2 regions of the Bradyrhizobium sp. McL0616 genome follow, and region 2 is predicted to be linked to the other one. Evidence: riboswitches for the same ligand, from Rfam matches in the RefSeq annotation. Region 2 holds a riboswitch; the other holds the start of a gene.

The links. A riboswitch is a leader RNA that binds a small molecule or an ion and turns the genes downstream of it on or off. The one in region 2 is predicted to bind cobalamin.
Region 1: it holds a riboswitch for cobalamin, as region 2 does, so the genes downstream of both, ACPPVR_RS20920 (TonB-dependent receptor) here and ACPPVR_RS28665 (DUF1636 family protein) in region 2, are expected to answer to the same signal.

The regions. Positions count from the first base shown of each region.
Region 1 is NZ_CP188255.1:4,311,048-4,315,647, forward strand. It holds gene ACPPVR_RS20915 (adenylate/guanylate cyclase domain-containing protein) at 1-553, shown strand, start outside; gene ACPPVR_RS20920 (TonB-dependent receptor) at 567-2,630, opposite strand; cobalamin riboswitch at 3,113-3,321, opposite strand; gene ACPPVR_RS20925 (hypothetical protein) at 3,486-3,662, shown strand; gene ACPPVR_RS20930 (hypothetical protein) at 3,884-4,093, shown strand; gene ACPPVR_RS20935 (hypothetical protein) at 4,307-4,564, shown strand.
Region 2 is NZ_CP188255.1:5,901,003-5,905,602, forward strand. It holds gene cobN (cobaltochelatase subunit CobN) at 1-523, opposite strand, end outside; gene cobW (cobalamin biosynthesis protein CobW) at 523-1,557, opposite strand; gene ACPPVR_RS28665 (DUF1636 family protein) at 1,554-1,928, opposite strand; cobalamin riboswitch at 2,023-2,244, opposite strand; gene cobO (cob(I)yrinic acid a,c-diamide adenosyltransferase) at 2,285-2,920, shown strand; gene ACPPVR_RS28675 (cobyric acid synthase) at 2,933-4,381, shown strand; gene cobD (threonine-phosphate decarboxylase CobD) at 4,386-4,600, opposite strand, start outside.

The DNA.
Region 1 (4,600 bases), 1.6 Mb from region 2:
GGTGCCCGCGCTCCAGCAGCAATTGCCCGACCTGCTCGGCATCCGCGCCATGCCGACGCCGTGCGATTTGCGCATCGGCATCGCCACCGGCGAGGTTTTGACCGGCAGCATCGGCTCCGAGCTGATGATGAGCTTTACCGTGATGGGCGATGCCGTGAACCTTGCCTCGCGGCTAGAGGCCGTCAACAAGGCCTACGGCACCCGCATCCTGATTTCGCAGGCAACGGCGGATGCGATTGGATCGCGTCTCGAATTGCGCGAGATCGATCGGCTTGCAGTGGTCGGCCAGAGCATGCCGCAGCCCGTCTTCGAGGTGATGGGCCGGGCGGGCGCGCTGACCGCGCCGCTGGAGAAGTTGCGGACGCATTACTCCGAAGGCCTTGCCACCTATCGCGCGCGCCGCTTCGACGATGCACGCACGGCGTTCAACGCCGCGCTGGAGAGCATCCCGGGCGATGGCCCCTCGCGCACGATGCTCGCCCGCATCGCGGAGTTCGAGACCAGTCCGCCCGCTGCCGATTGGGACGGTGCTTGGCGGATGGACAGCAAATAGTCGAACAGCGGCATCACCACTTGAACGAAGCTGCCACCTCATAGCTGCGCGGCGCGCCAAGGATGATCTGGTCGGTGTATCCAGGGTCGCCCCAGGCGGCGTAGAGCTTGTTGGTCAGGTTCCTCACGCGAAAGCTGATCCGGGTCTGGTCGACGCCCGTGAAATAGGCCCTCGGGATGTCGACGAACGCGAACGCGTCAAAGGTCGTGTAGGCGTTCATGACGACCAGATTGTCCTGGAAGTTGAAGCGGTCGCCGACATGCCGCATCGAGGCGCCGATCTCGACTGGCAGTCTGGTGTCGAAGCGGTAGGATGCGCCGGCATTGGCGATGAAGTTCGGTACGTTCGGCGGCGTCTTGCCCGAATAGGATTGGAAGCCGCCATTGCCGTCGAGATAGCTGAAGTCGATGAAGTGCGACTGCACGAAAGCGACGTTGCCCCATAGTTTCACGCCGGCGACCGGGTTGATCGCCGCCGCGATCTCGATGCCCTTGGACTCCATTTTGCCGGCGACGTTGAAGACGATGCCGCTCTCGGGGACGTAGACGTTCTTCCGCTCGATGTCGAAGGCCGAGAACGTGGCTTCCGCGCGCTTGTCGCCCGATTGCAGCTTAACGCCGGTCTCGTAGGTCCGCGACGTCGTCAGCAGCAGCGGCACCGACGGCGCAAGGATGAAGATGTTGGCCACCGTCGGGTCCGCCGCAGTCGCATACTGGCTGTACAGCATCACGCCAGGGGCGATGTCCCAGGTGTAGCCGATGCGGCCGGTGATGGGATTGAACGGCGTCGAGAAGGGATAGCCCTTGCCCGACTCCAGAGTGCCGTCGGGATTGAAGCGGGTCCGGTCCAGCTTGATGTCCTCGAACCGGATGCCGCCGATCAGCGCGAAGGTCGAGGTCAGCTTGAGCCGGTCCTCGAAGGACAACGAGGCGGTATCGAGGTGGGTGTAGATCTTCTCGTCGCTGCGCGGGCCGTAGAGGCCGCGGTCCGGATTGACCAGCTCGACCGTGTCGCTGAAGAACAGCGTGTCCTGCGAGACGTTGAATTGCGAGCTGCTCGCCATCACGGTGGCAACGAAGCGGTTGTCCATGCCGCCGAGATTGGAATTGACGGTGAGGTCGGTGATGTTGCCGTAGAGCCGCTGCGCGTGGTCCAGCGCCAGACGCTCGCGATAGACGTTGTTCGGACCTGAATCGTCGAACGAGTTGATCTCGTTGTTGAACCAGTGTCGGTGCGCATCGTAGCCGTAGACCTGGCTCTTCAGCGAGACGCTGTTGTTAATGTCCCACTGAAAGCCGCTGCGCAGCCAAAGCTCGCTGGCGCCGCTGTGGTTGTCGAGCACGTTGTAGGAAGTGGTCAGTGTGCGCGCGTCGATGGTGACGGGATTGAGCGTCCCGGTGTGGCCGTTGAGGTAATAATTCGTCCACTGGCCCGATACGATGCCGTTTGTCGGCACGATGCCTGGCGCGTTCGCCGGCACCAGCGGCGTTCCCCAGTAGAAGCGGTCGCTGTCCTGCTTGTATTCGGCGGCGCCCCAGATCTTCAGGCTGTCGTTGATGCGGTAGTTCAACTGGCCGGAGACGTTGCTGAGCTTCGAATAGGTGTCTTCGATAAAACTCTTGTCGTTGGAATGGCTGATGTCGAAACGATAGTCGAGGCCGTCGATCAGCGTGCTGCCGCCTGATCCGTAGCCGGCGCGGTAGCCGTGGAACGAGTCGTAGGAGGTGAAGGCCTCGTTGACGATCGGTCCCGTGTGCGGCGCCTTGGTGACGTAGTTGACGGCGCCGCCGGTCGCGCCGAGGCCCGCCACCAGCGAGTCCGGCCCCTTGATGATCTCCACCTGCTGGAGGCCTGCCACGTCCATAGGCCGGCCGGTCATGGTCGACGGCCCGATCGCGATGCCGTTGTAGAGCGTTGCGACCTGATCGCCGCTGAAGCCGCGCATCGAGAAGATGGCGGGTGCGCCGGGCACATCGCCGCCGGTCACGCCGACCGCGGCCTTGGCGACATCTGTGGTCGTCCTGATGCCCCGGTCCTGCATGGTCTGCTGATCGATGACCTCGACGGTCGCAGGCATCTCCCGCGCGGTGATGCCGAGCCGGGACCCGACGTCAGTGACCGCTGCCGTGTTCAGCGGCGTCTGTATCGTGCCGCTCGGAGGCTGCGTTGCCGGAGCCGCGACGGCCCGGACAGTAGGCTTGCGGCCCGCGGCCCGGCGTGCCGTGCGGGATCGCTGATTGCCAGAGCTGACAGCAGGAGCACGCTTCGGGCTCGACGGGGAGACGACCACCGGGCTGATCTCCCGGGAGGTCCTGTCCTGCGTCACGCTTTGCGCGAATGCCGCGGAAGGCAGCGATGCCGACGAAAGCAGAGTGATGAGGAAAACACGCGAAAATGCCGGCGCAAAGCCAGCTCGGATATGATGAATTTGCACAACAACGCTCTGCGGCGACGCAACAAACCGTCACCGCGGTTGCCTTAGCCATCTACCTTCGCCCCAGGCGGCAGATGCACCGGCTAACTCTTCCGACATTGAGGCACCCCGCCCAATGCGTTCGCGCGTGACCATGGCTGGTAGCAGGTTTCCTGGCTCGCGGGTCATCGCCTTCGACCACCTTCCCAGAGCCCCAAGCGGGCTCCAGTGGTTTTGCTGGTCGTCGGCTATCCGCCTACAGTTGCGGGGGCAGCCGCGGAATTGCCCGCCGAGACGGACGCACCGCATTCCCTTGGAAAGAGTCCTCGCGGACACTACCGATCACGAAATTGGCATCTGCTTTGGAGCGCGTCAATATCAGGAACGCTTGGCGGCGCAACGCGCTCACCAAGTGTGTCTTTCCGGACAAATAAGATTGTAGTCCATAACGATGTTGGCCGTGACCTATTTCCCGGGCTTAGGTTTGGTGTCCTTGAGGCGTTTGATGGGGACACGCCAATGACAGAACTTGAGGACAGGCTGGAACGGTTCGAGACGCTCACCGCCGAATGCGAGTTGATCACCAAGCTCGCTACCGACAGCAGGAAGCGCGAGCTTTACCTGAAGCTTTCGGAGCAATACCGCCAGCTGGCGCTGGATATGCGGCAGGCCATTGCGACCAAGGCCGCGGCCTGACGCTGCTCCAGGGTTCCGGTTGGATCGAGGCGCGATGCCGGGCATCCGGTGTCTTGCAGGATTTCACGCGGTCGCAAGCCGTTCTTAACATTTGGCACGCATCCTCGATGCGGATGTGAGGAATGCGTCTGTGCATCCTCACATCCGGGAATGCCGGGGCTCGTTGCGATGCAATGATCCCCCGCGAACGTCGCTTTGTCAGTGATTCACAGTGCGGTCCCATGCGTCTGTTTGCGGTCATCGTGTTTGCGCTCATGACGGCAGCCTGCAACCAGGAGCAGGACGTCACCGGCTCGACTCCGGTTTGCCAGATGCGGAACTACAGCTACAATCCCCGCGACATGAACCAGTGCGTTGCCGCCTGCAAGTCGTGCGACCACGGCAATACGGTGACCTGCACCACCGCCTGCACGCTCCACGGCGCGCGCTGAGTGCAAGGCCCGAGCGGATTGCACGGATCGCAACCGGGCCATCCCTGTGCCGCCATCGTCCCGTCAGCCCTGACCTGCTAAGGCTGGTCCAGTGATCCCGAACCCGGACAAGATCCTCTGCATCGGGTTGAACTACGAGAACCACCGCAAGGAGACCGGGCGCTTCACTTGGGTTAATCATTGAAGAGGCAGGCAGGACGCGGAGTCCATGAAATGGGTATGCTCGATCCCGGTCGGTTTCTGGTGTCGTGCTCGCGTTGCGAGGCCTGGCCGATGGCTGCCAACGTCAAACGTGCGAGCTGGTCAGCGCAGCCGCACGAGGTCCGCTTCGTGTGCCCGCGCTGCCGCCGCGAGGAGACCGCGATCGTCTCGGCCTCTGGCGAACTGACGCCGATCCGGCGCATCGACACGTCGCCACGCGACGTCGCCGCAATCTGGGCACAGGCCCAGCGCCCGCGCGGGCGAGCATAGGCTCGCGAGCCTCGTGCGATTCCCACTCTGGAACCC
Region 2 (4,600 bases):
GAACGGTCGTCTCGCCGACGATGGGACCGGCATAGAGGCCCGAGGCCAGCGCAAGTTGCGCGATCGCGGCTTGGGCTGCGACCGGGCCGCCGGTGTCGCAAAGGACCTTGAGCCGGCGCAGTGTCGAGACCGGCAAGGTCGAGTACGCGTCCAGCCGCTCATCGTCGCGGCCATCAGCCGGCAGCACGGCCAGCACGATGTTTCGGGCCTTCGCGAGTTGCTGCAAAGCCGCCAGCCCGTACGACCAATATGACTCGCCGCCGATCAGGCGGACCAGAATGCCGCGCGCCTGCGACAGCGTGCGCTCGATGTAAGTGTCGACCGAGAGCGGATGACGGAGTTCCGCGAGGTTCGCCAGCCGCAGCGACGGCAGGCTGTCGCGGCCACGCCGCCAGCCGGCCGCGAACGCGGCGAGATCGGAGTCCGAGTACGAGAGCACCACGAGATCGGCCGGGTCCTGGCCGATGTCCCTTGGCGTCGCAGTCTCCTCGAGACCGCGGCTCTCGCGGAAGACGACGTGCATCAGATACCAAGTCCTGACCTGATCGCGGCCTCGTCGATGTCGCCGTGCTCGCCGATGACAACGAGTTTCGATTGTCGCGCGCCCGCGCCCCAGGGCTTGTCGAACTGGTGCCGCACGCGCTCGCCGACGGCCTGCAGCAACAGGCGCATCGGCTTGCCCGCCACCGCGATATAACCCTTGACGCGCAACACATTCTGATCGCGCGCCAGGCGCTGGACTGATGCGACCAGCGCATCCACGTCAGAAACCTCCGGAAGATCGATCACGACGGAAGCAAAGTCGTCATGCTCGTGGTCTTCCTCGCCGTCATGATGCGAGGGACGCGCGGCGAGATCGTTCTCGGCGGCAGCGCCGAGACCGAGAATCAAGCGCGCATCGATCGCACCGTCGGTGATCGGCAGCATTGGCACGCGGCGCGTCATCTCTGCCGTGATCACAGCCTTGGCGGCTTCAATGCCCGCGGCGCCGGCAAGATCGGCCTTCGTCAAGAGCACGATGTCGGCACACGCGATCTGGTCCTCGAACACTTCCGATAACGGCGTCTCGTGATCGAGATTTTCATCCGCCGCGCGCTGTGCTTCCACGGCGGCCGGGTTCGGCGCGAAACGACCGGCAGCGACAGCCTCGGCGTCCGCGAGCGCGATCACGCCGTCGACTGTGATGCGCGAGCGAATCTCAGGCCAGTCGAACGCCTTGAGCAGCGGCTTTGGCAGCGCGAGGCCCGAGGTCTCGATCAGGATGTGATCGGGCCTCACCGGCCGCGCCAGCAGCTTCTCCATGGTCGGAATGAAATCGTCCGCAACGGTGCAGCAGATGCAGCCATTGGCGAGCTCGACGATGTTCTCTTCCGGACAATTGGCATCGGCGCAGGACTTCAGGATCTCGCCATCGACACCCTCGCTGCCGAACTCGTTGACGAGCACCGCGAGCTTCTTGCCATTGGGGTTCGCGAGCAGATGCTGAATCAGCGTGGTCTTGCCGGAACCAAGAAAACCTGTGACCACTGTGACCGGGACTTTTGCAAGCGAGTTCATTCAGCGGCCTCTGGCACAACGGCAATGGGGGGAATGCGGGCAAGCGATTGCTTGCGGAAGATCTCAGGGCGGCTGCGCCAGGGCACGATGCCGTCGGGCGCGCCGGCATAGGCCGCAGCGCCCGCAATCACGTCGCCCGCATGGGCCTCCGACAGGCGCCCATAGACATAGGACCACCGCCCGGGTGCGCTCAGCGCGACAGAGCAGCCCTGGCTACAGGCCGACAGGCATTCGACGGGAACCACAGTGACGCCGTCGGGCACGCCGGCATCGAGGATCGCGCCATGCAAGCGCTTGCCCGGCGCAGTTTCGCCTTCGCCAAGCGTCTCGCCGGCGCGGCAGGTGATACAGACGTGAAGTGTGACGGTCATCGCCTCTTCCAGGATAAAACGCGGGAGGCGATGAGGCACACGGACCGTTCTTGCGAAGGCCCGTTTCCCCGTCGCGGAACACCCCGTCCGCCGGTCCAAAATGTCCGCGCTGGCAGGTCTCCCGGCTTGCGGAGCAGGGCTTTCGCCCTTCGATCCCCGCCTTCCCGATCCCTTTGGGGGGCCAGTGGCTTCGGGCATCTCTCCGGTCACGGTCGCGGGGGCGGCTGCATTTTGGACCCAAATCTTGCCGATTCGGACCCTATCGCATTCCCTCTTCGCCTGTCATAGGACAGGAACCAACGTCGGCCCACCATTTGCCGCCGGCCGCCTCTTGTCAAGCCGAAGGACCCCGTCCGATGACGCCTGAACCGGATACCCAAACGGCAGAGGAAACTGACGCCCGCCATGCTGCGAAAATGGCGAAAATCAAGGTCGCCCGCGACAAGATCATGGCGACCAAGAGCGGCGAAAAGGGCCTGATCATCGTCCACACCGGCGCCGGCAAGGGCAAGTCCTCCTCCGCGTTCGGCATGATCGTCCGCTGCGTCGCCCATGGCTTCCCCTGCGCCGTCGTGCAGTTCATCAAGGGCGCCTGGGATACCGGCGAGCGGCGCCTGCTCACCGGCCATTTCGGCGAGCTCTGCCAGTTCCACGCGATGGGCGAAGGCTTTACCTGGGAGACGCAGGACCGCGCCCGCGACATCGCCGCCGCTCGCGCCGGCTGGGAGAAAGCCAAGGAGCTGATTCTCGATTCCAGCCTGCGCATGGTCCTGCTGGACGAGATCAACATCGCGCTGCGCTACGATTATCTCGATATCGCCGAGGTCGTCGACTTCCTGACGACGCACAAGCCGCCGATGACGCATGTCGTGCTCACCGGGCGCAATGCCAAGGACGAGTTGATCGAAATCGCCGACCTCGTCACCGAGATGACGCTGGTCAAGCATCCGTTCCGTTCCGGCATCAAGGCGCAAGCCGGCGTCGAGTTCTGATCGGGCTCAGGGATGGCGCGCGCATTGATGATCCAGGGAGCCGGCTCGGACGTGGGCAAGTCGCTCATCGTCGCCGGCCTTGCGCGCGCGTTTACGCGTCGCGGCCTGCGCGTGCTCCCCTTCAAGCCACAGAACATGTCCAACAATGCCGCCGTGACCGTCGACGGCGGCGAGATCGGCCGCGCCCAGGCGCTTCAGGCGCTCGCTGCCGGCGTCGAGCCGCATACCGACATGAACCCGGTGCTGCTGAAACCCGAAACCGATGTCGGCGCACAGGTGATCGTGCAGGGCAAACGCATCGCGACCGCGCGTGCGCGCGAATATGCGGCGATGAAGCCGTCGCTGATGGGCGCCGTGCTGGAGAGTTTCGAGCGGCTGAAGGCGCGCGCCGACCTCGTGCTGGTCGAAGGCGCCGGCAGCCCGGCCGAGGTCAATCTGCGCAAGGCCGACATCGCCAATATGGGCTTTGCGCGCAAGGCCGACGTGCCGGTCGTGCTGATCGGCGACATCGACCGCGGCGGCGTCATCGCGCAACTGGTCGGCATCAAGACGGTGATCGATCCGGACGATGCCGCGATGATCCAGGGTTTTGTGATCAACAAATTCCGCGGTGATCCCACCCTGTTCGATGATGGCTATAGACTGATCGAGGAGAAGACGTCGTGGCGCGGCTTTGGCGTGCTGCCTTGGTTTCCACGCGCTGGTGAGCTACCGGCCGAGGATGCGCTGGGCCTGAGCGATGCGCGAAAGCCGGGGCAGTGCAAGATCGCCTGCCTCGCATTGTCGCGGATCGCCAATTTCGACGATCTCGATCCGCTCAAGCTCGAACCGGGCGTCGATCTCGTGATGGTCCGTTCGGGCGAAGCCATCCCCGGCGACGTGCGGCTCGTGATCATCCCCGGCTCCAAATCGACCCGCGGTGATCTCGCCTTCCTGCGCACGCAGGGCTGGGACATCGATCTTACTGCGCATCACCGCCGGGGCGGCCATGTCCTCGGCCTCTGCGGCGGCTACCAGATGCTTGGGCGTAGCGTTTCCGACCCCGACGGCATCGAGGGCCCCGCGGGCGACACGCCGGGTCTCGGACTTCTCGATGTGACGACAGAGATGAGTGCGCAAAAAACGCTGACGCGTGTTGAGGCCATCCACGCGGCGACGGATCAGCCGATCCAGGCCTACGAAATTCACATCGGCCGCACCGACGGGCCGGATCGTGCCCGCCCGTTTGCGAAACTCAACGGCGAGCCGGAAGGTGCCATCTCGCGTGATGGACGCGTGCAGGGCAGCTATTTGCACGGGTTGTTCACGTCGGATGACTTTCGCAGGGCGTATCTCGCAAGGCTCGACATTCCCGCAGGCGACGAGCCCTATCACGCCAGGGTGGAGAGCGCGCTCGATGCGCTTGCCGATCACATCGAAACGCATCTTGATGTCGAAGGCCTGCTCGCGCTCGCGCGCTGAGCACTCAACGAGAAAGCACCTCGGACAGACGCGTCCATTCGCTTTCGACGCCTGGAAGGCCCAAGCGCAACCATGTCGGCTTTTGCGCGAAGACCCGGGACCATATCTGGCCGCGCGCAAGTCTTTCCTGCGCGGCAGGCGCGTCGGGCGTGTCGTAAAGGCGAAACAGCGGCGTGCCGCCCACCAGCGTCCAGCCTTGTGATTGCACCATCGCATCCA